DNA from 3 places in the Jejuibacter calystegiae genome. Region 3 is predicted to be linked to each of the others. Evidence: predicted binding sites of a transcription regulator. Region 3 holds the regulator's gene; each other region holds the start of a gene.

Region 1 (9,822 bases), 1.0 Mb from region 3:
ATTACGAAGGTCGCGTCGGCATTAGCCTGACCGGCAGTAGCGCTGGCCGCAGTTGCCTTATAACGGGCGCTGAAGTTCAGGGTGTTGGCGCCGTCCACCAGCGCCTGAGCGGTAGAGAAGCTGGAACCGTTCGGCGTCAGCACTTTAGAGGTGCGGTCCATAATTTCGATACCCACGCCGCTCGCGGTGGTGGTGTTATCGCCGGAAGCAATCGCCAGCAAGGTCGGGTCAGTGGCGTCAGTCTGGCCGGTGAAGGCGACGGAAGCCGTAGAAGAAACGCTGGTGTCGCAATCATTCAGTACGATGGTGAACGGCACTTTTGCGCTGGTATCGCCGACTTTGGTGAAAGTTGCGGTACGGTACTGGCCAAGGCGTACGATTTTATCGGCGGATTCCGTGCTTACGGCGCAGGCCGCGTTAACCAAATCGCCTCTAAAATGGATGGTTCCACCGTTAACCATAACCGGGGTCGGAGTCGGTGCCGGATCGGCAGCATTCACGCTCCCGGCGACCAGCATAGCGGCAGATATTACGCTCAGAGCAATTTTATTCAGTTTCATTAGTATTCCTTGAATTAACACGCACCCGGAAAATGCTTCCTGCATAATTCCGTTTTAGCCATTACCGGCATAAATAGGCCGAAAAACACTCCGCATCCTTTTGGAGTCAGGCGTTGCCGTCAGAAAATAAATCGTCATAACCTGAGCGGTTGGCGATTAACGACAACCATGATAAAACTCTCTGACTTACGTTAAACCTCAATACGTCAATTATTTTCCTGACAGGGATTTCGCCACGCGGCTAAATTAGTTCAGCACTCTCTGACAAAATAGCGCTTAATACTTTATGAGACTCAGGAAACACCTTATTAGACACTAAGAAAAGTAAAGATCTGTTTCCGGCAACCGTCCTGGCTTCTGCACGACGGCTACCGTCAGACTAAGAAAAGCGACAATCTGAGACTGACAGCGCGGCGTGCTTCTGACAGAATACGCGCATCCCCCTTCACCCTTGAAACAGATGGAATCCTCTCTCTGATGGCAGCAAAGATTATTGACGGTAAAACGATTGCGCAGCAGGTGCGGCAGGAAGTTGCGCACAAAGTACAGGTCCGGATTGCGGCAGGCAAACGCGCTCCGGGGCTGGCGGTGATCCTGGTGGGCGCCAACCCGGCATCACAGATCTACGTCGCCAGCAAGCGCCGGGCCTGTGAAGAGGTGGGCTTCGTCTCCCGCTCTTACGATTTGCCGGAAACCACTACCGAAGCGCAGCTTCTGACGCTGATCGATGAACTGAACGCCGATAACACCATCGACGGTATTCTGGTGCAGCTTCCCCTGCCGGCAGGCATCGATAACGTGAAGGTGCTGGAACGCATCTCGCCTGATAAAGACGTGGATGGCTTTCACCCCTATAATGTAGGCCGCCTGTGCCAGCGCGCGCCGCGCCTGCGCCCCTGCACCCCGCGCGGTATCGTGACCCTGCTGGAGCGTTATAACATCGACACCTACGGCCTGAATGCCGTGGTGATCGGCGCTTCGAACATTGTTGGTCGCCCGATGAGCATGGAGCTGCTGCTGGCGGGTTGCACCACAACGGTCACCCATCGCTTCACCAAAAACCTGCGTCAACACGTGGAAAACGCCGATCTGCTGATTGTGGCCGTCGGTAAGCCGGGCTTTATTCCGGGCGACTGGATTAAAGAAGGCGCCATCGTCATCGATGTCGGCATTAACCGCCTGGAAAGCGGAAAAGTGGTGGGCGATGTGGTGTTTGACGACGCAGCAAAACGCGCTTCCTGGATTACGCCAGTGCCGGGCGGTGTGGGCCCTATGACGGTCGCCACGCTGATTCAGAACACCCTGCAGGCCTGCGAAGAGTACCACGATAAAGAGGAAGCATAAGATGGCCACCTTTTCACTGGGCAAACACCCACACGTTGAACTGTGCGATTTACTGAAGCTCGAAGGCTGGAGCGAAAGCGGCGCCCAAGCGAAGATCTTTATCGCCGAAGGGCTGGTTCAGGTCGACGGCGTCACCGAAACCCGCAAACGCTGCAAAATCGTCGCCGGGCAGACAGTCACCTTCGATGGACAGAGTATTACCGTCACGGCCTGACCCATAAACGACCTGCGCCAACGGCAGGTCGTTGTTCCAGGGTATTACAGGCTCTGGCCCGCAGATTGTGTTTCCGCCTCGCCTCTCCTGCTGCTGCGTCGCTCAGACAGATCGTCGTGAAACAGGAGGAAAAAGATAGCTGAGACGATGGCTGCCACGATCGCGGGCCAGACCCAGAAATACTGCCACTGCGCCAGCCCTTCCGAACCAGGAGCGTTCACCGTATGGTTGAAAATCTGGCCACAAACCGTCGAGGCGAATAGTAGCCCTGCTCCGTTAGAAACGATAAAGCGCAGGCTCTGCGCCTGGGCTTTAATGGCCTCTCCGGCTTTACGATCGACATAAATATCCGCCACCGTAAAGAAAAAATCCCAGCAAAAACCCTGCAGCAGTAGTCCCACCACCACCCAAACCATCGCATCATCCACTGCGGCATGTGCAAAAAACAAGCTGCGCACCACCCAACATACCGCACCGATCAGTAACGTCACCTTAAAACCGATTCTCAGCAGAATAAACGACAGCAGGAACATAAAAATAACTTCGCTGGCGATGCCAATCTGCATCATGGTAGCGGCATTGTCGAATCCCAGCGCCTTCAGAAACACCGGTATATAGGCGGAATAGGCCGTTTTGGGGATCATGAGCACCAGGATACTGAGCATCAGAATGGTAAAGTTGCGCTCCTTAAACAGCGCCAGCGCATCCAGACACAGCAGATCGCGAAGCATGAAGGGTCGCCCCCGGGCCTTCGGCGGCGTATCCGGCAATGTAAAGCAGTACAGTCCCAGCGCCACGCCGGACGCGGCGGCGATATACCAGGCCATGGTATCCCCCGAATAGCCCATCTGGCCGATAATAAAACCAATCACCATAAAGCCGAAGGTGCCGAAGACGCGAATAACCGGAAAATATTTCACCCCGTCAATATGGTGAAAGCTAATGCTATTCGACAGTGCCGTTGTGGGATAGAACAGAATACCAACGATAAAAATCATCAGTAGCGTCATGGTGGCGTTCTGAGCCTCAATAAACTGAGGAGTATAAAAGATCACGCAGGCATTAATCAGATGAAGAATCCCCATCACCTTCTGGGAGGCGAAAAAGCGGTCGGCGATCATGCCGGTAAATAGCGGAGAAATAATCGTCGCCACGCCGAGCAGCCCATAGGCGGTACCAATAATACTGGCCATGCCGTATGAGCTTAATACCAGTCCCATTGTCATATTCCATGCCCCCTGCATGAAATACTGAACAAACATCATGATTAATAATCGGGGGGTTGTACTGTATTTCATTATTCATCCCTGACTGTTAACAATGAGACCATCCCACGCCGCAATCATATTTCTGGCCTGGCACCAGGCCACCAGCGTCTCATGACATTGCGCGCTGCTATGTGAGATATGCGATAACACCACCTGGCTCTGCTCACCCAGGCTATTCTGATTTCGAAGCTTTTCAACGGCGGCACAAACGGTCGACAAACTCATATGATTATCGGTCCGATTTCCCTGCCGATCGCCATAGGTGCACTCCAGTACCGCGATATCAATACTTTTTCCCGACAGCCAACACCAGGTGGATTCAGGAAACCAACCGGAGTCGTGGCCGTAAAACAGCGCGCAGCCGTCCTTTTCGATATAGTAGAGGTAGCACTGTTCCCACCTGGCATGATTCGCCAGTAATGGCGTTACCTGATATTTTCCGCAACGCACCGTGACAAACGGCACCAGACGATGAAACCGGAATCGCTGTTCGCTATAGCCATTCAGGATATTCAGGCAACCCGTGATAGCCATGTCGTTGCCATAAATATTAAGTGGATAATCCAGACCGTGACCGAAACCTTCCATCCGGCTGAACAGTTCCCCTGCATTAAAGTGATCGGGGTGGGTATGAGTAAACAGCAGATCGGTTATCGCCGAACCATCAAGACCGTCACGTAATATCTGATGACTGAAGGTCGGCGCCAGATCGATTAACAGAACATCATCGATAATGGCCGACGAATGGGTGCGCACCTCCTTACCTTTTACTTTTCGGGCTTGCTGGCATATATCACAGCGACAGAATGGATTGGGGATACCTTCAGATGCCCCGCTACCAAGAAAGTGAATTTTCATTATTGTCATCCTTGCTATTTTTATAGAAATATTAAGAACGCTTTGCCCCTAATATTTTCAACAATGAACAAGTGAGCAGAATACACAATGAAAAATTGGTGAAAAAGAGAGCGCAATCAAAACAATAATGTCAGGCAAACAGACAGGCGATTGAAATTTATACCCCGGACCGCAACAATTTGTACAGTGCAGTTTCTGACAACAAAAACGCCCACGGCGGTATAAGCCGTGGGCGTGCTGACAAAGCGTGCGCTTCTAAAAAGGCGTTATTTACGACGCCAGATGGTTCCCTGTGCGCCATCTTCCAGCACAATCCCCATCTCGTTCAGGCGATCGCGCGCCATATCCGCCGTGGCCCAGTCCTTTGTTTTACGGGCATCGTTACGCTGTTTGATCAGCGCTTCAATTTCCGCCACTTCGCTATCGTCGGACTGCGCGCCACTCTGCAGGAACTGTTCCGGCTCCTGTTCCAGCAGGCCCAGCACCCCGGACAGCTTGCGCAGATGGGCCGCCATCCCGTTCGCCGCCGCCATATCTTCCGATTTCAGACGGTTAACCTCGCGCGCCATATCGAACAGCACCGAGTAGGCTTCAGGGGTGTTAAAGTCATCATCCATCGCTTCCCGGAAGCGCGCTTCAAATTCGTCGCCCCCCGCAGCTGCCACCCTGCTGTCGGTACCGCGCAGCGCGGTGTACAGACGCTCCAGCGAAGCGCGGGCCTGCTTAAGGTTCTCTTCGCTGTAGTTAAGCTGGCTGCGATAGTGGCCGGACATCAGGAAGTAACGGATGGTTTCAGCATCGTAGTGCTTCAGTACATCGCGCACGGTGAAGAAGTTGCCCAGCGATTTGGACATCTTTTCGCGATCCACCATCACCATACCGGAGTGCATCCAGGTGTTAACGTATTCGCCGTCGTGGGCACAGGTGGACTGCGCGATTTCGTTTTCGTGGTGCGGGAACATCAGATCCGAACCGCCGCCGTGAATATCGAAGTGGCTGCCCAGCTGTTTGCAGTTCATGGCGGAACATTCGATATGCCAGCCAGGACGCCCTTCGCCCCACGGAGAAGGCCAGCTCGGCTCACCAGGCTTGGACATCTTCCACAACACAAAGTCCATCGGGTTGCGTTTGGCATCGGCCACTTCTACCCGGGCGCCGGCCTGCAGCTGTTCCAGGTCCTGGCGCGACAGCAAACCGTATTGCGGATCCGTCGGCACCGAGAACATCACGTCGCCATTGCCAGAAACATAGGCATGGCCGCGTTCGATCAGACGCTCGGTCAGCGCAATAATCTCCGGAATATGGTGCGTGGCGCGCGGCTCGCTGTCCGGGCGCAGAATATTCAGCGCATCGAAGTCCTGGTACATCTCAGCGATCATGCGATCCACCAGTGCGTTGAAGGACTCACCGTTCTCCTGGGCGCGGCGAATGATCTTATCGTCGATATCGGTAACGTTACGCACGTATTTCAGCTTATAGCCCAGAAAACGCAGATAGCGGGCCACCACATCGAAAGCGACGAAGGTACGGCCATGCCCGATATGACAGAGGTCGTAAACGGTTATCCCACACACGTACATCCCTACTTCACCGGGGTGAATAGGTTTGAACTCTTCTTTTTGGCGACTCAGGGTATTAAAGATTTTCAACATCTGAAGATTCCATGTAAACGTGTGTCAGGGGGAAAAGCGCTATATCTTACCCGGAATTCCCCGGGGACGCAGCACGCTTTGTCAGGTGTTTCCGTCCGCTGACTTATGCTATAAAGGCCCCACGTCTGCCGCAATACGCATGAACAATTATAGGATGCATAACATGGTTACTTTTCACACCAACTTTGGCGATATCGTTATCAAAACCTTCGACGATAAAGCGCCGGCTACCGTGAAGAACTTTCTGGATTACTGCCGTGAAGGTTTCTACGACAACACCATTTTTCACCGTGTGATCAATGGCTTTATGGTGCAGGGCGGCGGCTTTGAGCCGGGTATGAAGCAGAAAACCACCCGCGATCCGATTCAGAACGAAGCCAGCAACGGCCTGAAAAACACCCGTGGCACCCTGGCCATGGCGCGCACTCAGGCACCGCATTCCGCCACCGCCCAGTTCTTTATTAACGTCGTCGATAACGACTTCCTGAACTTCAGCGGCGAAAGCCTGCAAGGCTGGGGTTACTGCGTCTTCGCTGAAGTGGAAGAAGGGATGGACGTGGTCGACCAGATCAAAGCCGTCGCTACCGGCCGCAGCGGCATGCATCAGGATGTACCGAAAGAAGACGTGATTATCAAAAGCGTGACCATTAGCGAGTAATTCGTGGCCACCCTGTTTATCGCAGATCTCCATCTCTGCGCGGAAGAACCGGCGATTACCGCCGGTTTTCTGCGTTTTCTGGCGGGCGATGCCAGAAAGGCCGATGCGCTCTATATTCTGGGCGATCTGTTCGAAGCCTGGATCGGCGACGACTCCCCCGAACCACTGCACCGTCAGGTGGCGCAAGCGTTGCGCGATCTCGTCGACAGCGGCGTGCCCTGCTTCTTTATTCACGGCAATCGCGACTTTCTGGTGGGCCAGCGCTTCGCCAGGGAGAGCGGTATGCAGCTACTGCCTGAAGAACAGGTGCTTTCGATAGACGGGCGCCGGGTGCTGATTATGCACGGCGACACCCTGTGCACCGACGACCATGGCTATCAGGCCTTCCGGGCCCGGGTGCATCAGGGCTGGCTGCAAACGCTGTTCCTGGCCCTGCCGCTGTTCATACGTAAGCGCATCGCCGCACGTATGCGTGCCGGGAGCAAAGCCGCCAACGGCAGTAAATCCATGGAGATCATGGATGTGAATCAGCAGGCCGTGCGCGAAGCAATGTCGCGCCAGCAGGTGCGCTGGCTGATACACGGTCATACCCATCGTCCGGCTATCCACCCCCTTGAAGTTGACGGTGAACCGGCATGGCGCTGCGTGCTGGGCGCCTGGCATCGGGAAGGGTCGATGATCCGCGTAACCGCCGATGATGTGGAACTGGTCGCCTTCCCGTTCTGAGGGTGACCACCGTTTAAGCAATTTTTTAATTCACAGGATTAATCGTGATGAAACCCACTTCCGAGCCTGTGCTGACCGCAGGCGGTATCCTGCTGCTGGCCTTTCTTTCCTGTCTGCTGCTGCCCGCGCCGCTGCTGGGTCAGGAACTGGCGCAAAAGCTGATGAGCCTGTTTCACTTTGTGGATATGAATCAGCTCTACACCATTATTTTCTGCCTGTGGTTTCTGTTTCTGGGCGCTATTGAGTATCTGGCGATCCGTTTTATCTGGCGGCGCTGGTTTGCCGTCTGAGCCCGGCAAGGTTGCCGGGTAACTTCGCTACGCAACCGTTTTCCTTCCCGGTTTTACGTGCTATTCTCTGAGTCCTTCATTTGTGATGAACGCCGTCGTTTTATCCCTATCCACAGGAGTTTCAGGACGCATGTCTTCAAACCAGGCTACCCGCATCGCTATTGTTATGGGTTCCCGCAGCGACTGGGCCACCATGCAGTATGCCGCCGATGTCCTTACCGACCTTAATGTTCCGTTTCATGTCGAAGTCGTTTCTGCGCACCGCACGCCGGACAAACTGTTCAGCTTCGCCGAAACAGCCCATGACAACGGCTATCAGGTCATCATCGCAGGCGCCGGCGGCGCCGCCCATCTGCCCGGTATGCTGGCCGCCAAAACCCTGGTGCCGGTGCTGGGCGTCCCGGTACAGAGCGCGGCCCTGAGCGGCGTAGACAGCCTCTACTCCATTGTGCAGATGCCGCGCGGCATTCCGGTAGGCACCCTGGCCATTGGCAAAGCGGGAGCGGCTAACGCCGCGCTACTGGCGGCACAGATTCTGGCGCAGCACGACGCCGAACTCTGGCAGCGCCTGGAAGCGTTCCGTCGCCAGCAAACCGAAGATGTGCTGGAAAATCCCGATCCCCGGGAGGAAGCATGAAGCAGGTCTGCGTACTGGGTAACGGCCAGCTGGGCCGGATGCTGCGTCAGGCCGGTGAGCCGCTGGGTATCACCGTCTGGCCGGTAGGGCTGGATGCTGAACCGGAAGCCGTTCCGGTTCAGCAGAGCGTCATCACCGCCGAAATCGAACGCTGGCCGGAAACCGCGCTGACCCGCGAACTGGCCCGCCACCCGGCCTTTGTCAACCGGGATGTTTTCCCCATCATCGCCGATCGCCTGACCCAGAAGCAGCTGTTCGACAGGCTGAACCTGGCCACCGCCCCATGGCAGTTGCTGGCCTCTCCGGACCAATGGCCTGCGGTATTCGAAAGGCTGGGCGACCTTGCCATCGTCAAACGCCGCACCGGCGGTTACGATGGCCGCGGCCAGTGGCGGCTGGGCCCGAATGATGCCGACACGCTTCCCGATGAATGCTACGGCGAGTGCATCGTCGAACAGGGCATCCATTTTTCCGGCGAAGTGTCGCTGGTCGGCGCCCGCGCCCATAACGGTGCTACGGTGTTCTATCCCCTCACCCATAACCTGCATCAGGACGGTATCCTGCGTACCAGCGTCGCCTTCCCCCACGCGGATGCCGACCAGCAGCGCCAGGCCGAATCCATGCTGGGCGCCATTATGCAGGAGCTGAATTACGTGGGCGTGATGGCGATGGAGTGCTTCGTGACTCCCGCCGGTCTGCTGATTAACGAGCTGGCCCCCCGGGTGCACAACAGCGGCCACTGGACCCAGAACGGCGCCTCTGTCAGCCAGTTTGAACTGCACCTGCGCGCCATCCTCGACCTGCCTCTACCGCAACCGGCGGTCGACAGCCCGTCGGTCATGGTGAACCTGATCGGCAGTCATCTGAATTATGACTGGCTGAAGCTGCCGCTGGTGCACCTGCACTGGTACGACAAAGAGGTGCGCCCGGGACGTAAGGTGGGCCATCTCAACCTGAGCGCCAGCGATCCGCGCCGGTTAAGCGATACCCTTAAGGTCCTGACGCCGTTTCTGCCGCCAGAATACGCCAGCGGGCTGGCCTGGGCTCAGGCTCATCTTAACGGCTGAATCTCCCCCACAGGCGGCCATCCGGTCGCCTGATGTCCACTAAAACGCACGATATTCTCCCCTGAGCGTTGCGCCCATGCCTTATGGCTACGTAAAATAGCGCTACTGCATTTTGCATTTCACTCGCCACGGTTTCTTTCCGTCGGCCATAAGGTCTGTTCAATGGATAACGCTTCCCCGGTGCGTCCTGATAGCCAGGACTACCGTGATATCATTCTTTCCGGCGTGCCGCTGCTGGATGTGCGCGCCCCGGTGGAATTCGCTCAGGGTTCTCTGCCCGGCGCCCGCAACCTGCCGTTAATGAATGACGACGAACGCGCCCGGGTCGGCACCTGTTACAAAGCAGAAGGTCAGAAAGCCGCGATAGCGCTTGGCCACTCGCTGGTGCGCGGCGAGGTACGGGAAGCGCGTATGGCCGCCTGGCGTGACTGGTGCCAGCGTCATCCCAACGGTTATCTTTACTGCTCGCGCGGCGGCCTGCGTAGCCATCTGGTACAGCAGTGGCTGCAGGAAAGCGGGGTTCAGGCTCCGCTGATCGAAGGCGGCTA
Region 2 (9,822 bases), 1.8 Mb from region 3:
TAAAGGCTTCGCTGTTTTCAAGCTGGCTTAGGGTCTGATTCATGAGCTGTGCTTCCGGGTCGCAAAGGGCAAAACAACAGGGGCCGGGCGATGCCCGGCCCCTTTACTTTATTCGTCCAACAGGGCGGTATAGGCTTCGGCGTCAAGCAGCGCGGCGACTTCGGCTTCGTCGCTGGCTTTAATTTTAAAGATCCAGCCGCCAGCGTAAGGCTCGCTGTTAACCAGCTCCGGAGAGTCGCTCAGTGTATCGTTCACGGCCACGATTTCGCCGCTCACCGGCGCATAGATATCGGACGCCGCCTTAACGGATTCCGCGACCGCGCAGTCGTCTCCCGCGCTAACCGTGGCGCCCTGTTCCGGCAGGTCGATGAACACCATATCGCCCAGTAGCTCCTGCGCGTGTTCGGTAATGCCCACGGTGTAAGTGCCATCGGCTTCCTTACGCAGCCATTCATGCTCTTTGCTGTATTTCAGTTCGTTCGGCACATTGCTCATCTTTGTTCTCCTGAATTGTTCGGTATCCACTGTGGGCGGCCTCCATGGCGTCAGGCCGGCCCCGAATTGGCTAAAGCGATATCACATTCACTGCGCGACCGGTTTGCCCGCGCGCACAAAAACCGGTTTGGTGACTTTTACCGGCATCTCGCGATTACGGATCTGCACGATAGCGGTGTCGCCAATGCCTGCCGGCACCCGGGCCAGCGCAATGCTGTAACCCAGGGTCGGCGAAAATGAACCGCTGGTGATTTTCCCTTCCTGCAGATTGCCTTCGGCATCGGTAAAGCGCACAGGTAAGTCGTTACGCAGCACGCCTTTGTCGGTCATGATCAGTCCGACCAGTTGTTCGGTGCCCTGCTCGCGCTGTGCTTCCAGCACCTCACGACCGATAAAGTCGCGATCCGCCGGTTCCCAGGCGATGGTCCACCCCATATTGGCCGCCAGCGGCGATACCCCTTCGTCCATCTCCTGGCCGTACAGGTTCATACCGGCTTCAAGGCGTAGCGTATCTCTGGCACCAAGGCCGCAGGGCTTTACGCCCGCGTCCACCAACTGCTGCCAGAATGCCGCCGCCTGTTCATTAGGCAGGGCAATCTCATAGCCCGCTTCGCCGGTATAACCGGTGGTGGCAATAAAGAAGTCGCCAGCCTGAACCCCGAAGAACGGTTTCATTCCCTCAACCGCCGCACGCTGCTGGTCGTTAAACAGGCCCACCGCTTTGGCCTGGGCGTTGGGGCCCTGAACCGCAATCAGCGCCAGATCGTCACGCACGGTGATCTCTACCTCGTAATCAGCGGCGTGGCGGGTTATCCATTCAAGATCTTTTTCGCGGGTGGCGGAGTTCACCACCAGGCGGAACCCGTCATCGGCAAGGAAGTAGACAATCAGGTCGTCGATAACGCCAGCGGAGGCGTTAAGCATGGCGGTGTAGAGCGCCTTGCCCGGTTTGGTCAGTTTGGCGACGTCGTTCGCCAGCAGATAACGCAGGAACTCCCGGGTGCGACTGCCGCGCAGGTCAACGATGGTCATGTGCGAGACATCAAACATTCCAGCATCGGTACGCACCGCATGGTGCTCGTCCAACTGGGAACCGTAGTGCAGCGGCATCATCCAACCGTGGAAATCCACCATACGCGCACCGCAAAGATTATGTTGTTCAAACAAAGGGGTCTGTTGAGCCATCTCTTCCTCGTTTTCCGTTCAGATGGGCGGCGTTGTCCGCCCGCCGGATCGGCGGACGAAACCCGGCGCCGGTGCCGCAACGGGCATCGACGCAAACGTTACCTTTACATTGAACTTACCACCGAAAGGACGGCTGAACCATAAGCAGACACATTAGCGGATGAGGTTCAGGATGAACAAAGGAGACAGTGAATATGACTGGCAAAATGCGAAACAATGCACATAATCGCATCGTATTTAGGCTAAAAATCAGAATCAGATAACATTTATGATAAAAATAAGAACAATTCCACTACATCGAATTTCGCCACGGATAAATAAAACTAATGCGAAATGAGCGATGAAATTAGAATATTTCAAATGAGATATTTCTCCCGGCGGACGCCGGGAGAGGAAGAGTGGAAGCTATCGTAACCAGTCAGGCAAATCATTCAGCCCCATCGCCTGACGGATAAGCTGAGGCTTCACGCCGGGCAGCGTATCGGCCAGTTTCAGACCCACATCGCGCAGCAGCTTCTTCGCCGGATGTTGACCTGCAAATAGCTCCCGGAAGCTCTGCATGCCCGCCAGCATCAGCGCGGCGCTGTGCTTACGGCTGCGCTCGTAGCGGCGCAGATAGAGGTGCTGACCAATATCCTTACCGCCAGCGTGCAACCTGCGCAGCTCATGCATCAGCTCCGCGGCATCCATAAAGCCCAGGTTTACCCCCTGCCCCGCCAGCGGATGAATGGTGTGCGCGGCATCACCCAATAATGCCAGACGATGCGCGGCAAACTGGCGAGCGTAGCGGCCAGTTAGCGGGAAGACCTGACGTTCGCTTTCAAGCTGGCATAACCCCAGGCGCATATCGAATGCCACCGACAGCGCCTGATTAAAGGCCGCTTCATCGGCCTGCTGTAGCCGCTCTGCTTCCAGCGGCGGCAGCGACCAGACAATGGAGCACAGATGGGGATCGTTCAGAGGCAGAAATGCCAGAATACCATCGCCGTGAAACACCTGACGCGCCACAGCGCCGTGAGGCTCCGCGCTACGAATGGTGGCGACCAGTGCATGATGCCGGTAGTCCCAGAAGGTGAGAGGAATATCGGCCTGCTGGCGCAGCCAGGAGTTAGCGCCGTCGGCCCCCACCACCAGTCGGGCGGTCAGCATATTGCCATCTTTCAGGGTCAGGAAGGCTTCGTTTTCTCCCCAGGCGACCTGCTGCATTTGCGCAGGCGCCAGCAGCGTTACGTCGTTGCACTGCTGCGCCTGTTGCCACAACGCCTGGTGAATCACGGCGTTTTCGATGATGTAGCCCAGATGGCTGAAGCCAAAGCTGTTGTCATCGAAGGCAATGCGCCCGAAGCTGTCGCTGTCCCACACTTCCATACCGTGATAGCAACTGGCGCGCTGCAAAATGGTCGGCCATACGCCAAGGCGGGTCAGCAATTTCTCGCTGGCGCCGTTGATCGCCGATACCCGCAGCGCCGGAGGCGCCTGAGGGTCCAGCGCTTCCGGCGCCTGCTGTTCCAGAACGGCAACACGCAGGCCACTGCCCTCCAGACCGCAGGCAAGGGCCAGCCCCACCATGCCGCCACCGACAATTGCCACATCTACGCTTTGCACTATGACTCTCCTTAACGAACCACCCTACCCAGGGTACGATGCGCCAGCGCATCGCGCACCGGCGTAAGATAATCCATGGCCATCAAGCCAAGATTGCGCCCCACCACCAGCGGCGCCCAGCGATTGGCGAAGAGCTGCACCAGGCCGTCGGTCACACCAACGGTGGCGGCCCGGTCCTGGCGACGGCGGGACTGATAACGTTCCAGCACCGGCCACAGACCGATATCCTCGCCCTGACGCCAGGCGGCTGTCAGAGTTTCAGCCAGCGTCATCACATCGCGCATGCCCAGGTTAAATCCCTGACCGGCAATGGGATGCAGCGTCTGGGCCGCATTTCCCACCAACGCCAGGCGATGGGTGGCTTTACGATCGGCACGGGTCAGCGCCAGCGGATAACTGCTGCGCGCGCCTGCCTGCGTAATACGCCCCAGGCGCCAGCCGAAGGCGCGCTGAAGCTCATCGCAGAAGCGTTCATCGCTCCAGGCCATCACCGTTTCCTGACGGTCGCGACGGTGGCACCACACCAGCGAACAGCGATTTTGCGACATCGGCAGCATCGCCAGCGGCCCCTCGGAGGTGAAACGTTCCCAGGCGCGTCCCTGGTGCGGCAGCGCGGTGGTCACATTGGCGATCACGGCGACCTGGTCGTAATCCTGCTGGCTCCAGCGGATGCCGCAACCGGCGGCCAGCGGCGAGCGCGAACCGTCCGCCGCCACCAGCACCTGGCCGGTCAGCGTCTTCCCGCTTTCCAGCGTGACCGTCACCTCCTGCTGCGTGCGATGGCTACCCGCAACCCGGTCGGGGCAGTAGAGCGTCACACCCGGCGCCTCGCGCAAAAGATTAAACAGGCGCAGCCCGACCTCATGGAGTTCCACCACCTGGCCCAGCGCCTCGGTCTGATAGTCGCGCGCCTCCAGAATCACCGCGCCAGCATGGCCGCGATCGCTGACCTGGACCTGCTCAATGGCGGTACCACAGCCGGAAAGCGCGGGCCAGATACCGATCTGCGCCAGTAACCGGCAGGTGCCTTCGGCCAGCGCAATGGCCCGGGCATCAAACCCCGGATGAGCCTGTGACTCAGGCGCATGCGCTTCCACCAGATGCACCGGAAGCTGGCCGCCGCTTAACTGCGACAGGGCCAGCGCGAGGGTAGCGCCGGTCATCCCTCCGCCAACAATAATCACACTCATGCGCGCGCCGCCGCCATCAGGGCTTCAATATCTTCCGCCCGTTTCACCACGCTGTCCGTCAGGTTCTGATTGCCGGTTTCAGTAATCACAATATCGTCTTCGATACGAATGCCGATACCGCGATATTGAGCCGGAACATCGGCATCAGGCGCAATATAGAGCCCGGGCTCCACGGTCAGCACCATGCCAGCTTCCAGTGGGCGCGAACGATCCGGGCCATATTCGCCTACGTCGTGAACGTCCAGCCCCAGCCAGTGGCTCAGTCCGTGCATAAAGAAACGCCGGTGGGCGTTCTCTTCCATTAACTGTTCCACGCTCCCCTGCAGAATACCCAGTCGGACCAGACCGCTAAGCATAATTTTCACCACTTCGCTGGTGACATCCTGAATGGTGGTACCGGGGCGGTATAATCTGAGCGCGGTTTCCAGCGATTCCAGCACGATGTCGTAGATGGCGCGCTGCGGCGCGCTAAAACGACCGCTGACCGGGAAGGTACGGGTAATATCACCCGCATAGCCCTGATATTCGCAGCCCGCGTCAATCAACACCAGGGAACCATCGCGTAATTCGCTTTCATTCTCGGTGTAGTGCAGGATACAGCCATTTTCCCCCGAACCCACGATGGTGTTGTAAGAGGGATAACGGGCACCATGACGGTTAAATTCGTGATGAATTTCGCCTTCCAGATGGTACTCAAACATACCGGCACGGCATTTTTCCATGGCGCGGGTATGGGCCAGCGCCGAGATCTCACCGGCGCGTTTCAGTACCGCTATCTCTTCCGGCGATTTAAACAGGCGCATTTCGTGCACCCAGGGGCGCCAGTCGGTTAACGTGGCGGGGGCACTCAGATTCTGGCGCGAGCCCTGGCGCAGCTTTTCCAGCGCGCCAAACACAATCTGATCGGCATAGGGATAAAGCCCCTGCGCGTGATAGACCACATCCAGACCATTCAGCAACTGCCCGAGCTGAGCATTGACTTCACTCCAGGCCAGGGCGCGATCGACCCCTAGCTTTTGCGGTGCGGCTTCCTGACCCAGACGGCGGCCAAACCAGATCTCGGCGTTTTTGTCGCGAACGCGATTAAACAGTACGCTGTGATTGTGGCTTTCATTACTCTTAATCAGAACCAGCAGCGCTTCCGGCTCGTTAAAACCGGTGAAGTACCAGAAATCGCTGTTCTGGCGATAGGGGTACTCACTGTCAGCGCTGCGGGTAGCTTCCGCTGCAGCGAAAATCAACGCGGCGCTGCCGGGCGCCATCTGCGCCAGCAGCGCCTGACGGCGACGCAAAAACTCTTGCTGTGTCATAGCACCTCCTGAAGTTTAATGAAGCGTCGGTTTCTGTACCTCCGGCGCGGTGGGTGCCGGGCGGTTGAAGGTGTCGTGGCAGAGTAACGCAGCAACTCGCACATACTCGATGACCTCCTCCAGCGACATTTCCAGCTCTTCCTGATCTTCGTCCTCGTCATAGCCCAACTGGGCGATGCTACGCAGATCGTCGATCGCCTCGCCAGTTTCCCCTTTGACCTTGTCCAGGCCAGGCTGTGACACGCCAAGGCCCAGCAGGAAGTGGTTAACCCACCCCGCCAGCGCATCAGCGCGATCGAAGACGCTGGCCTCTTCAGCAGGAAGAAAAAGCTGAAAATTAAAGCCGTCATCCTCCAGCGTTTCACCGGTGGCAGAGTGCATCTGACCCAGGGTATCGCTAAGATCCTTACTGAAAGCCAGACCTTCGTTGGTGAGTTCGTGCAGCAGCGTCCGCCAGCTGGCGTCTTTATTGCCGCCGCATAGCATTCCGCTGATCAGACCGTGCATTTCCGCGGGAGTCAGTCCCACGCCCTGTTGGTTGAGCAGCTGGCCGAGCGCGTCGTAACCAGGCATAGCGTTGTTTTGTATAGACATGCGCATTCGTCGTCGTTGGGAGGAAGAGTTCTATGGTATGCTACCATCATGAACCCCGGAGATACCAGAAAAGGGCTTGTATCTTCGATGTGGTGTAGCTTATAGTGACGCCCCTTCGCCGCCCCGGGCGGTGGTGGAAGGCTGGCAATCAAACAGCAGGAAGGTGGGCATGTCTGTACAACCAGTCGATATCCAGATTTTTGGACGCTCCCTGCGGGTCAATTGTCCGCCCGAACAAAGGGATGCCCTGAACCGGGCTGCAGAAGAGCTCGATCAGCGGTTGCAGGATTTAAAAGAACGCACTAGAGTCACAAATACTGAGCACCTGATTTTCATCGCCGCACTTAACGTGTGCTATGAACTGGCCCAGGAAAAGGGCAAGACCCAGGAATATGCTGATAGTATGGATCAGCGAATTCGCATACTGCAGCAGACCATCGAACAGGCACTGCTTGAACAGGGTCGCAATTCAGAACGAACGGGTGCAAAGTTTGAATAACACTTCATGGTCGACTATGGTAGAGTGACCCTGAAGGAAAAAATTTCTCTGAGATGTTTGCAAGCGGGCCAGTCCCCTGAGCCGATATTTCATACCACAAGAATGTGACGATCCATGTTCGGTGAGCATGCCCGGTTCGCCCGGGAAGCCTTAAGAATATGACGATGCATTCACCTTGAACCACGGGTTCAAGGGTTACAGCCTGCGGCGGCATCTCGGAGATTCCCTCTCTTCTTTAACTACCATGACCCAACCGCATGATCACTTCCCAGACTCGTCAACAAATTCGTCAGATGGTACGTGAACGTCGTCGCGCCTTAAGCGCCGACCAACAGCAGCTTGCAGCCCGTCAGGCCACCCAGCGGCTACTGGACTACGCGCCCGTGCGTCAGGCTAAGCGCATAGCGCTGTTTCTCTCTTTTGACGGCGAACTGGATACCCGCCCGGCCATTAAGGCGCTGTGGGCCGATAATCGTGAAGTCTATCTGCCGGTTCTTCACCCGTTCAGTACCGGTAACCTGCTATTCCTGCGCTATACGCCGCAAACCGAACTCCGGGAAAACCGCCTGAAAATCGCCGAGCCTCCGCTGGACGTGCGTCAGGTGCTGGCGCTGGACGCCCTGGACGCCCTGGTCGTGCCGCTGGTCGCTTTCGACACCAGCGGTCAGCGTCTGGGCATGGGCGGCGGCTTTTACGATCGCACTTTACAAAACTGGCGCAGCCACGGCTTCGCGCCGGTGGGCTATGCGCATGATTGCCAGCAAGTGGAAAGCCTGCCGGTAGAGCACTGGGACATTCCGTTACCCGCGATGGTGACCCCTTCCCGGCTGTGGCAGTGGTAATCGCTATTCCCCGCCACGCATCAGCGCCACCAGCTCTCTGGCCCCCTGCCCCAGCGGTTGCGCCTTATTCCATATCAGGTGCACCGGCAAACGCAGCGCATTCTCGGTATTACCGAATCGCAAACGTACCAGTTCTCCCTGGGCCAGCCTGTCAGCGATAAGCGTCTGGGGGAAATTGCCCCAGCCCAGCCCGGCCTCCACCATCTCCAGCGCCATCGCGAAACTGTCAGCATACCAGCAGGAAGTCGCCACCTTCGCCCGGGCGTCCGCCAGCGGGCGATCGCGACTGGCCACCACAATCTGACGCACCTGAATTAAATCCTCCAGCCAGTGCGACGCTCCCTTTTCGGCAAGCAGCGGGTGATCCGCCGCCAGGGTTGCCACCAGCGCTTCATCATCCACCCACTGAAACTGCAGCTGCCCGTCGACCTGGAGGCCACCCCAGGCCAGCGCCAGACTGACGCGCTGCTGCTGCAACAGGTGAACAATCTCATCCTGCGCTGCCTGAATCATCTCTACCTCCAGCAGCGGATAGCGTCGGGAGAGTTGATTCACCGCCCGCAGCAACGCCTGAGGATTCACATCGGTGACCACACCGATGGACAACCGGCTCTCTAACCCCCGGGAAAGCGCCAGCGCATGGTTGTGCAACTGGGTCAGTTGGTCCTGCGTCGCTCTGACGTGCGGCGCCAGCGCCAGGGCCCGGTCGGTGGGCACCGGCTCACGGCGGCTGCGGTCAAACAACGCATAGCCCAGTTCCGCTTCCATATTCGCTACCGCCATACTGACAGCGGAAGGCACCCGCCGCAGCGCCCGGGCTGCGGCGGAAAAAGAGCCATGATCCAGCACGGCCAGAAACAGTTCGATATTGTCACGGGTAAAGTACATAGCCCAACCTGTCAGTAGAATTGATAGCTCCTGACTTTTTCTGTCAGTCACGCTGAGGCAATCTTAGCGCCTATATCATCATCACGAAACCGACTGAGAGGAATAATGTGCAGGGTGTAAAACGCAAACTGGTCTATGTCACCGCTTATGAATTGATTGGAATGACGATCTCCGCGCTGGGGCTGGCACTGCTTTCCGGCACCGCGCCCACCACCACCGGCCCGCTATCGGTGATTATTACCACCATCGCCGTATGCTGGAATTTCATCTGGAACACGCTGTTTGAGTGGTGGGAAAGCCGTCAGGCTTCGCGTACCCGCACCGTGAAGCGGCGTATTTTGCACGCGGTAGGTTTTCAGCTGACGCTGGTGATATTTCTGATCCCGCTGATCGCCTGGTGGATGGAGATTACCCTGGTGCAGGCCTTCCTGCTGGATATGGCGCTAATCGTCATCATCCCCTGCTATACCTTCATCTATAACTGGGCATTCGATAAGCTGTTCGGCGTACCGGCTTCGGCACAGCCGGAAGTGGAAAGCGCGGCCCGATAAACGGCAAAAAGGCCTCCGAAGAGGCCTTTGTTACGGATGGCGCCAATTAGTAGAGCAGGCGCGCGCGGATGGTGCCCGGAATCGCCTTCATGGCCAGCAGGGCATTTTCCGCCACCACTTCCGAGGCATCGATATCGATAACCACATAACCCATATGCGGCGTAGTCTGCAGGTACTGGGCCGAGATATTAATGCCCTCGGCGGCAAAGATCTGGTTAATGGCCGTCAGCACCCCGGGGCGGTTTTCATGAATATGCAGCAGACGGCTCACGGTCGCGCCATGATGCGGCAGGGAAACTTCCGGGAAGTTCACCGCCGAAAGCGTGGAGCCGTTATCGGAGTACTTAGCCAGCTTACCGGCCACTTCCAGGCCGATATTCTCCTGCGCTTCCTGGGTGGAGCCGCCGATATGCGGCGTCAACAGCACATTGTCGAACTCGCACAGCGGCGACAGGAAGGGATCGCTGTTGGTCGCAGGCTCGGTCGGGAAAACGTCGATAGCCGCACCGGCCAGGTGCTTACGGGAAAGCGCATCGCACAGCGCCGGGATATCCACTACGGTGCCGCGTGAGGCGTTGATCAGCAGCGAGCCCGGCTTCATCAGCGCCAGCTCATGCTCACCAATCATATCTTTGGTGCTGGCGTTTTCCGGCACGTGCAGGC
Region 3 (9,822 bases):
GCCTGGGCTTCACCGGCATGGGGCTGAGTGAACTGTTGCGTACCGCAGGCGTGCCGCGCGGGTCGTTTTACCACTATTTCCGCTCGAAAGAGGCCTTTGGCGTTGAAATGCTGAAACGCTATTACACCGCCGCCAATCAGCGGATGCGTGATGCGTTCGCCCGGGGCGAGACCCCCGCCAGCACGCTGCTGCTGGACTGGTATCGCCAGGCGCTGGAGCACTTCTGCCACAGTGGCATGATCGGTAACTGCCTGACGGTAAAGCTTTCCGCCGAGGTGTGCGATCTGTCGGAAGAGATGCGCGAAGCGCTGGAACAGGGTTCGTCGCAGGTGATTGCCATGCTGGCCCGGCTGATTACCCGGGCGCAGCAGGAAGAGGGATTAATGAAAGAGGACGACCCGCTCAGTCTGGCTAATGCCCTTTATGCCCTGTGGCTGGGCGCCAGCCTGCAGGCCAAAATTTCACGCAGCGCCATGCCGCTGGAAAGCGCGCAGGCTCAGGTCAGCCGACTGTTGCGCGGCTAAAAATTCAAGCGACGGTGTACAAGCCGGCGCTTTTTCTTTACCCTGCAACTAGACGACCGGTCTACTCAAATCAGGAGTTAGCATGTCAAATCAACACCAGAAACTGTTTAGTCCCCTACAGATGGGGGCGATTGAGATCCCTAATCGGGTGATTATGGCTCCCCTTACCCGCCTGCGCAGCATTGAGCCGGGGGATATCCCTACGCCGCTGATGGGCGAATATTATCGCCAGCGCGCCAGTGCGGGACTTATCATCAGCGAGGCGACCCAGATTTCCGCCCAGGCGAAAGGCTATGCCGGCGCTCCCGGTCTGCACAGTCAGCCGCAGATTGATGCCTGGCGTCGCATCACCGATGGCGTTCATGCCGAAGGTGGTCATATCGCCGTTCAACTGTGGCATACCGGCCGTATCTCCCATAACAGCGTACAGCCGGAAGGCAAAGCGCCGGTCGCTCCTTCCGCTATCCGCGCCGAAGGTCGTACCAGCCTGCGCGATGAAAATGGCAAAACCATTCGCGTGGATACCTCCACCCCGCGTGCCCTTGAGCGGGGCGAAATCCCCGGCATTGTCGCCGACTTCCGTAAGGCGGTGGAAAACGCCCGGGAAGCCGGTTTCGATATGGTGGAACTGCACGGCGCGCACGGTTATCTGATTCACCAGTTCCTCTCCCCGGCCTCCAACCTGCGTGAAGACGAGTACGGCGGGAGCATTGAAAACCGCACCCGCTTTGCGCTGGAGGTGGTGGACGCCGCCATTGCGGGCTGGAGCGCCGATCGTATCGGGATCCGTATCTCGCCCCTGGGGCCGTTCAACGGGCTGGATAATGGACCCGACCAGGAAGAGGCCGCGCTGTATCTGATAGACGAGCTGAATAAACGCAAGCTGGCTTATCTGCACGTTTCCGAACCGGACTGGGCCGGTGGTCAGCCTTACAGCGACGCGTTCCGTCGCCAGGTACGCCAGCGCTTTAACGGCGTGATTATCGGCGCCGGAGCCTACACCCGTGAAAAAGCGGAACAGATGATTGAAGCAGGTTATATCGATGCTGCCGCCTTCGGACGCGACTGGATAGCCAACCCGGATCTGGTGGCGCGTCTGCATAACAATGCCCCTCTTAACTCTCAACGTACCGAAAGTTTCTACGGCGGCGGTGCTGAAGGTTACACCGATTACCCCACCCTCTGACCCTCTATCATTGATAGCGGCGCCCGTTCGCCGCTATACTCCTTAGTACGTTCTATTTTATCGACGGATAATAAAAAACCGTTAAATTACGAGGACTTTATGCGCTTACTCCATACCATGCTGCGCGTTGGCGACCTGCAACGCTCCATCGATTTTTACACCAATGTGCTGGGCATGAAACTGCTGCGTACCAGTGAAAACCCGGAATACAAATACTCCCTGGCCTTCGTAGGCTACGGCCCGGAAAGCGAAGAAGCGGTCATTGAGCTGACTTATAACTGGGGCGTGGAAAGCTACGATCTGGGCAACGCCTGGGGCCATATTGCCCTGAGCGTGGATAACGCCGCTGAAGCCTGTGACCGTATCCGCAGCAATGGCGGTAACGTCACCCGTGAAGCAGGCCCGGTTAAGGGCGGCACCACCGTGATCGCCTTCGTGGAAGATCCTGATGGCTATAAAATTGAGCTGATCGAAGCTAAAGACGCCGGAAAAGGTCTGGGCGACTAATCTCCACGGGGCGCCACGGCGCCCCGCTTACTGCATTAAGCCCCAAAATTTGCCATAATACCCGCTGCTCGTTTTCCCCGTAACAAGAGACTCCGGATGTCCGACAACGCTCAACTGAACGGTCTGTGCGACCGCTTCCGCGGCTTTTATCCCGTTGTAATCGACGTGGAAACTGCCGGTTTTAACGCAAAGACCAACGCCCTGCTGGAGATAGCCGCCATCACGCTAAAAATGGACGAAGATGGCTGGCTGACAACCGACGAGACCCTGCACTTTCACGTTGAGCCCTTTGAAGGTTCGATTCTGGAGCCGGAAGCCCTGGCCTTTACCGGTATCGATCCCCATAACCCGCTACGCGGCGCGGTCAGCGAATACGATGCTCTGCATGCCATCTTCAAAATGGTGCGCAAAGGGATTAAGGCAAGCCACTGTAACCGGGCAATTATGGTGGCGCATAATGCCACCTTCGATCACGGATTTATGATGGCGGCCGCAGAACGCGCCGGCCTGAAACGCAACCCGTTTCATCCGTTCGTCACCTTCGATACCGCGGCCATGAGCGGCCTGGCGCTGGGCCAGACCGTACTGGCAAAGGCCTGCATCGCCGCCGGGATCGCCTTCGATGCCGAACAGGCGCACTCCGCGCTCTACGACACCGAACAGACCGCTCAACTGTTTTGTGAAATTGTTAACCGCTGGAAGCGACTGGGCGGCTGGCCGTTACCTCAGGTCGAAAGCAACGAGGCCTGATCCCTGGACGTAAAAAAGGCGGTTCATCATGAACCGCCTTTTTGATCGACAACAGAATCAATTATTCCGCGTCTGACTCTTCCGGTTTGTGCTTTGCCGCAGCCTCTTTGATCAGCGTCTGCAGTTCGCCAGCCTGATACATCTGAATGATGATATCGCAACCGCCAACCAGTTCACCTTCCACCCACAGTTGCGGGAACGTCGGCCAGTTAGCATATTTCGGCAGCTCGGCGCGAATCTCCGGATTCTGCAAAATATCCACGTAGGCAAAACGCTCGCCGCAGGCGGCCAGCGCCTGTACAGCCTGAGCGGAGAACCCACAGCTGGGTAATTTCGGTGACCCCTTCATGTACAGCAGGATGGGATTCTCGTTAATCTGACGCTCAATTTTTTCGATAGTGGTGCTCATTGTCATGCTTCCTCAAGCTTTTTACGGCGTTAGCCTTACATTGTAGCCACTCACGGGCAACGGTAAAATACCCACTTTCACAGGGTTATCCCCATCGGGCCACGCGGGGGGTAAAGCTGCATGCAGAATAACACTTTAGCCGGGTCGTCGTGAACCGCCTCAGAGCTGCGTCCAGCCTGTTTTGGCGTAAAAACGTTCGCTTTGCTTCCATCGTCACGTCTGGAAACAAAAAAGCGGCTTCCCGCATGAGGTTTCTGTGGATTAGAATCCTCTGACTCCCGAAGCCGACGCCGCCCGGCGCCGCACTAACCATCGTTCAGGAAGTTAACGAGTGGCCCGAAACAGAAAATTTGCGCTTACCGTTTGCGCGCTGTTCCTGAGCAGCGCCCTGGTGCCCCATGCCCTGGCGGCAGGACACAGCCACCAGACGACCGAGCACAAGGCCCGCGCCCATAAATCCGGCGCCAGCCATAAAACGGTACTGCGCACCAGCAAACGCCACACCGGCGCCCGCAGCAAAAAACGCCCGACGCAGCGTAAAACCCGGCCCCATCATACCGGCACTACCTCAATTGCCAGCGCCCATAAGGACAGAATCGAAAAAGCCCGCAAAGTGGCGATGAATAAATTAATGAATCAGCTCGGTAAACCCTATCACTGGGGTGGAAGCTCACCGCGTACCGGCTTCGACTGTAGCGGTCTGATCTGGTATGCCTACAAAGATTTAGTCAATATTCGTATCCCCCGTACCGCCAACGGCATGTACCATCTGCGCGATGCAGCACCAGTGAACCGCAGCGAGCTACAGCGCGGCGACCTGGTCTTCTTCCGTATTCGCGGTCGCGGCACCGCCGATCACGTCGGGGTCTATGTGGGCAACGGTAAGTTTATCCAGTCCCCGCGTACCGGGCGCGACATCCAGATAACCTCTCTGAGTGATAACTACTGGCAGCGCCACTACGTTGGCGCCCGTCGGGTGATGACGCCAGACACTCTGCGCTAACGCCCCCCACTGACAAGGGGGCGTCGCTGTGGTTATTCGGCATCCGCCGCCAGCGTCTGCTGCGGCGATTTGCGCGATGAGAACAGCACCAGCAGCAGCCCCAGCGCGGCGATAATGCCCCCCATGACCGGCACAAAGCTATATCCCAGGCCACCGGAGATCACCGCCCCGCCCGCCGCAGCCCCCAGCGCATTACCAAGGTTAAAGGCGCCGATATTGACCGACGACGAGAGTCCCGGCGCCTCATGGGCCACTCGCATCACCCGCATCTGCAGTGGCGGAACCACGGCGAAGGTCGCGGCCCCCCAGACCACCATGGCGATGGCGGCACCGACTTCACTACGCGCCAGCCAGGGGATCGTGACCATAATCACGGTCAGCAGCAGTAAAAACCCTTTCAGGGTGCCGTTGACCGAGCGATCGGCAAAACGGCCGCCAAGATAGTTGCCCAGTGAAAAACCCAGCCCAACCAGCACCAGCATACCGGTAATAAAATCCGGCGAAGCATGAGTCACCCGCTGCAACACTGGCGAAATATAGGTATAAAGCGTAAACATCGCCCCCGCCCCCAGAACCGTGGTCAGCAACGCCATCAGTACCTGAGGGCGCATCAGTACCCCCAGCTCGCGCTTCACGTCCGGACGATCGCCCGCGCCGCCCGCAGGCAGCGACAGCCACAGACTTAACATCGCCACCACGCCAAGACCGGCGGTGGCCAGGAAGGACATACGCCAGCCAATGGCGCTACCCAGCCAGGTTGCCGCTGGCACGCCGCCGATATTGGCGATGGTCAGCCCCATAAACATGGTGGCGACCGCGCTGGCCTGCTTCTCTTTGGGGACCAGACTCGCCGCCACCACCGAACCCAGCCCGAAGAAGGCACCATGGTTAAGGCTGGTGATAATCCGGGAGGCCAGAAGCCAGCCATAGCTGGGCGCCAGCGCCGACAGCACATTACCGACAATAAAGATTCCCATCAGAAACAGCAGCGCACTGCGTCTGGCACGATGTGACAGCAGCAGCGTCATCAACGGCGCTCCCACCATAACGCCAATCGCATAAGCGCTGATCAGCATACCGGCCACGGGGATGGAGACGCCCACCCCATCGGCGATAACAGGCAGCAGCCCCATGGGCGAAAATTCTGTTGTTCCTATACCAAATGCCCCAATGGCCAGCGCCAGTAAGGGGAAATTAAATTTCATTGTTATTTCTCCGGTAAATTCGGGAGACAGCTTCCACCAGGGCGGAACTCACTGCTGCCGGAAATCGTCAGGCGGAGAATAATGACAGTCTGCGGAGGAAAGTTAAAGACGTGTTAAAAGCAAAAGGCTGTTGCGCAAATAGCAATAATAGAAAGGCCCGGATACGCAACGACGCGCATCCGGGTCGGGGATTAATGCAGTACGGCAGTCAGTGCGCCGCACACAATCACGCCGAGCGCGATAATAGTGGTGACCAGCGAGTATTTCAGTTCGGTACTCATGATTTTCTCCTGTGCTTTTTTCCATATTAGCGTAATGACTGATTCATTTTCCCACAAACGCCCCTGAAAATCCTGTATCAAGTGGCCCTGAATGCAGATTTCCTCTTCCACTTTTAGCAAAGATAGGACAAAATCCCCGGCTAACGTGTTTTTACGCCGTCCGGTAATGCCCTCCTCCCGTCCAGTGTCGCTTCCCCGACATACCTGCAACCTGAAAAGTTGCGCCCCGGGATAAGTCCAGGCAAACGATTAACCGGCCGGTATTCAAGGAGACCAGGAAATGGCCGGGAGTGACGACTGATGGCAACAATCAAAGATGTGGCAAAGCGGGCAAACGTCTCCACCACTACGGTGTCGCATGTTATCAATAAAACCCGCTTTGTCGCGGAAGAGACCCGTAATGCGGTATGGGCCGCCATCAAAGAGCTGCACTACTCGCCCAGCGCCGTAGCCCGCAGCCTGAAAGTGAATCACACTAAAACCATCGGGCTGCTGGCCACCAGCAGTGAGGCCCCCTACTTTGCGGAAATTATCGAAGCCATAGAGAAAAGCTGCTTTGATAAGGGCTATACCCTGGTGCTGGGCAACGCCTGGAACAATCAGGAGAAACAGCGCGCCTACCTGTCGATGATGGCTCAGAAACGCGTCGACGGCCTGCTGGTAATGTGCTCGGAATATCCGGAACCGCTGCTGGCGATGCTCGAAGAGTACCGCCATATCCCGATGGTGGTCATGGACTGGGGCGAAGCGAAAGCTGATTTCACCGACTCGGTCATCGATAACGCCTTCGAAGGCGGCTATATGGCGGGACGCTACCTGATTGAACGCGGCCATCGTGATATCGGCGCGATTCCCGGCTCTCCGCACCGCAATACCGGCGCAGGCCGCCTGGCAGGCTTTAAGAAGGCGCTGGAAGAAGCGCGCATCAAACTGAATGAAAAGTGGGTGGTGCAGGGCGACTTCGAGCCGGAATCCGGCTACCGCGCCATGCAGCAGATTCTGTCTGTCCCCCAGCGCCCCACGGCAGTATTCTGCGGCGGCGATGTGATGGCGATGGGCGCCCTGTGTGCCGCCGACGAAATGGGGCTGCGGGTGCCCCAGGATATTTCGATTATCGGCTACGATAACGTGCGCAACTCCCGCTACTTTACCCCGGCGCTGACCACCATCCACCAGCCCAAGGACTCACTGGGGGAGACCGCCTTTAATATGCTGATTGACCGTATCGTCAATAAGCGCGAACAGTCCCGCACCCTGGAGGTTCACCCGCGCCTGATTGAGCGCCGCTCGGTGGCCGATGGCCCGTTCCGCGACTATCGCCGCTAAGTACCACTATCGCCGCCAGGCACAGGGGAGCCCGCTCAACCGGGCTCCTTCAGCCACTCCGCATTCAGCGTTTCGCTATCCCCCAGATAATCCAGCAGCCAGCCCAGCACCGGTGAGTCTTCGTTCTGGCGCCAGCTCAGACAGCAGGCGGCATCCGGAAAGCGATTCTCCAGAGCCAGCGCTACCCACTGACCGCTTTTTATCCGCGGTTGCGCAACGTGGGCTGGTACCATGCCGACACAGAGCCCGGCATCCAGGCACTCTCTTGCCGTCTCCCAGTCCGGCACCACCATGCGCCGCTGGTTATCCAGCAGCCAGGTCGTACGCTTGGGTAGTGAGCGCGAGGTATCTTCCAGGACCAGCGACGGCCAGCGTCGCAGTCGTTCATCATCCAGCGCCCCCTCCGCTACCGCCAGCGGATGACCGGACGCCACCACGCAATGCCAGCGCAGCATCCCCATATCCCGAAAGGCGTAACGGCCACCAACCGGTACTGCCCGGGTGGCGCCGATCGCCAGCTCTACGCGCCCGTCCTCCAGCGCGTCCCATACGCCGTTAAACACTTCACGAGAAACCCGCAGCTCCACATCGGGGAAATGGCGGTAGAAATCCAGCACCAGTTGGCGGGTACGCGCCGGTTTAACGATGTTATCCACGGCGATGGAGAGCTGCCCGCGCCAGCCGTTGGCAATCTGCTGGCAGCGCTGACGGGTGGAGAGCATTTTTTTGATAACCTCCCGTCCTTCGCGCAGAAAAAAGGCCCCGGCCTCCGTCAGTTCGACATCTCGATGGCGGCGCACGAACAGCGGAACCGCCAGCCACGCCTCTAACTGACGTACCGTATAACTGACCGCCGAAGGCACCCGGTGCAGCTCCTGGGCTGCCGAACTAAAGCTGCCGTTGCGGGCAACAGCATCCACCACTTCCAGTGAGTATTCCGACCACATATCTGCCTGCAAAAAATTTGAATGCAACAGGCAAATATTAGCGTTTCACAAGCGATGATGCACTCCTTACACTGCGCCCATTCCCTGCATCACCCAAAAAAGATCTTAGAGAGAAATCATGCAACCTGGAAAAGGATTTATGGTCTGGCTAGCCGGTCTGAGCGTTATCGGCTTTCTGGCCACCGATATGTATTTGCCGGCGTTTTCCGCCATGCAGCAGAGTCTGAACACCAGCCCCGGCGCTATTAGCGCCAGTCTGAGCCTGTTTCTGGCCGGTTTCGCGCTGGCGCAGCTGATCTGGGGACCGCTGTCGGACCGTTTTGGCCGCCGTCCGATACTACTGGCGGGGCTGGCGCTGTTCGCCCTCGGCTGTCTGGGAATGATGTGGGTCAAGAGCGCGACCATGATGTTGGCACTGCGCTTTATTCAGGCGGTTGGGGTCTGTGCCGCCACCGTAAGCTGGCAGGCGCTGGTCGCCGATCGCTATCCCGGCCCGCAGGCAAAACGGGTTTTCGCCACTATTATGCCACTGGTCGCGCTTTCGCCAGCGCTGGCGCCTCTGCTGGGTAGCTGGCTGCTGGTGCATTTCGAATGGCAGGCCATCTTCCTCGCACTGTTTATCATTACCCTACTACTGATGGTTCCCGCATTGCGTATGGCGCCGCAGCGTCCCAAACCGCACAGCGAGGTGGCGAAAACCGGGTTCCTGATGCTGCTGCGCAGCCGCAGCTATCGCGGCAACGTCATGATCTATGCCGCCTGCTCCGCCAGCTTCTTTGCCTGGCTGACCGGCTCGCCGTTCCTGCTACGCGAGCTGGGCTACGGGCCAGGCGCCACCGGCCTGAGCTACGTCCCTCAAACCATCGCCTTTCTGATTGGTGGTTACGGCTGTCGCAGCGCCCTGTCGCGCTGGGGTGGCGAACTGCTGCTGCCCTGGCTACTGGGCCTCTATGCCCTGAGCGTACTGGCAACCTGGGGCGTGGCGCTTTCCGGCCACGCAACCCTGACCCTGTTGCTGATCCCCTTCTGCCTGATGGCGCTCGTGAACGGTGCTATCTATCCCATCGTCGTTTCGGCGGCCCTGCTGCCTTTTCCGGGAGATGCCGGTCGCGCCGCCGCGCTGCAAAATACCCTGCAGCTCGGTCTGTGCTTTCTGGCCAGTCTGCTGGTCTCCTGGGGCGTTGAACAACCGCTGCTCACCACCACCGGAGTGATGATGGGAACCGTGGTGCTGGCGCTGGCAGGTTACCTGATGCAGCGCGTTTCGCATCAGCAATGGCACCCCTCACGCCAGGTAAAATAACGGGCTGGATAATGAGAATCGCCTCTAATTAGGGCGCTAACAATTTTTTATTGAATCACTTTTATCAGAGGCATATACTGAAAAACAGCTCTGGATAAATACCATAAATATTATGTATTAACGGGAGCACCCTGCCCCCGTTTTCTCTTGTTTGAGGGTCTTACAAGGAAGACTTCTCCTTTCTTTATTCACGTCGGTTATCAGACGCTCGGATTTTCCGTGAGAATTCTCACAAGGCCAAAATAGCGACTACGCTTTTTCTGATAGCGTGAGTGCTGTAATGGACCCGATCGCACATAGGTGATGGAGAAGGCTATGAGTTCATCGTGTATAGAAGAAACCAGCGTCACTGACAGCGAGTGGTATCGCATCGCCAGTGAA

What was found. The regulator PurR, encoded in region 3, represses purine synthesis genes. The targets are predictions, from matches to a motif close to CANGCAAACGTTTGCNTG.
Region 1: the regulator PurR is predicted to act here: its motif matches at 7,599-7,616, upstream of purE (5-(carboxyamino)imidazole ribonucleotide mutase).
Region 2: the regulator PurR is predicted to act here: its motif matches at 1,769-1,786, upstream of gcvT (glycine cleavage system aminomethyltransferase GcvT).

What each region holds. Positions count from the first base shown of each region.
Region 1 covers NZ_CP040428.1:2,536,490-2,546,311, reverse strand. Annotated here, with positions in the region: gene fimA (type 1 fimbrial major subunit FimA) at 1-560, opposite strand, end outside; gene folD (bifunctional methylenetetrahydrofolate dehydrogenase/methenyltetrahydrofolate cyclohydrolase FolD) at 1,038-1,904, shown strand; gene ybcJ (ribosome-associated protein YbcJ) at 1,906-2,118, shown strand; gene FEM41_RS11630 (MFS transporter) at 2,163-3,416, opposite strand; gene FEM41_RS11625 (MBL fold metallo-hydrolase) at 3,420-4,244, opposite strand; gene cysS (cysteine--tRNA ligase) at 4,511-5,896, opposite strand; gene ppiB (peptidylprolyl isomerase B) at 6,060-6,554, shown strand; gene lpxH (UDP-2,3-diacylglucosamine diphosphatase) at 6,558-7,280, shown strand; gene FEM41_RS11605 (DUF1158 domain-containing protein) at 7,328-7,570, shown strand; gene purE (5-(carboxyamino)imidazole ribonucleotide mutase) at 7,701-8,207, shown strand; gene purK (5-(carboxyamino)imidazole ribonucleotide synthase) at 8,204-9,274, shown strand; gene mnmH (tRNA 2-selenouridine(34) synthase MnmH) at 9,437-9,822, shown strand, end outside.
Region 2 covers NZ_CP040428.1:194,705-204,526, forward strand. Annotated here, with positions in the region: gene gcvP (aminomethyl-transferring glycine dehydrogenase) at 1-43, opposite strand, end outside; gene gcvH (glycine cleavage system protein GcvH) at 109-495, opposite strand; gene gcvT (glycine cleavage system aminomethyltransferase GcvT) at 583-1,680, opposite strand; gene ubiI (FAD-dependent 2-octaprenylphenol hydroxylase) at 2,086-3,285, opposite strand; gene ubiH (2-octaprenyl-6-methoxyphenyl hydroxylase) at 3,297-4,475, opposite strand; gene pepP (Xaa-Pro aminopeptidase) at 4,472-5,785, opposite strand; gene FEM41_RS00830 (YecA/YgfB family protein) at 5,801-6,379, opposite strand; gene zapA (cell division protein ZapA) at 6,549-6,878, shown strand; RNA gene ssrS (6S RNA) at 6,921-7,104, shown strand; gene FEM41_RS00845 (5-formyltetrahydrofolate cyclo-ligase) at 7,136-7,720, shown strand; gene FEM41_RS00850 (LysR family transcriptional regulator) at 7,724-8,608, opposite strand; gene FEM41_RS00855 (PACE efflux transporter) at 8,716-9,159, shown strand; gene serA (phosphoglycerate dehydrogenase) at 9,206-9,822, opposite strand, start outside.
Region 3 covers NZ_CP040428.1:3,561,301-3,571,122, reverse strand. Annotated here, with positions in the region: gene FEM41_RS16470 (TetR/AcrR family transcriptional regulator) at 1-524, shown strand, start outside; gene nemA (alkene reductase) at 607-1,710, shown strand; gene gloA (lactoylglutathione lyase) at 1,810-2,217, shown strand; gene rnt (ribonuclease T) at 2,314-2,967, shown strand; gene FEM41_RS16450 (Grx4 family monothiol glutaredoxin) at 3,029-3,376, opposite strand; gene FEM41_RS16445 (C40 family peptidase) at 3,708-4,379, shown strand; gene FEM41_RS16440 (MFS transporter) at 4,412-5,584, opposite strand; gene cydH (cytochrome bd-I oxidase subunit CydH) at 5,776-5,865, opposite strand; gene purR (HTH-type transcriptional repressor PurR) at 6,166-7,191, shown strand; gene punR (DNA-binding transcriptional activator PunR) at 7,227-8,138, opposite strand; gene punC (purine nucleoside transporter PunC) at 8,257-9,441, shown strand; gene cfa (cyclopropane fatty acyl phospholipid synthase) at 9,757-9,822, shown strand, end outside.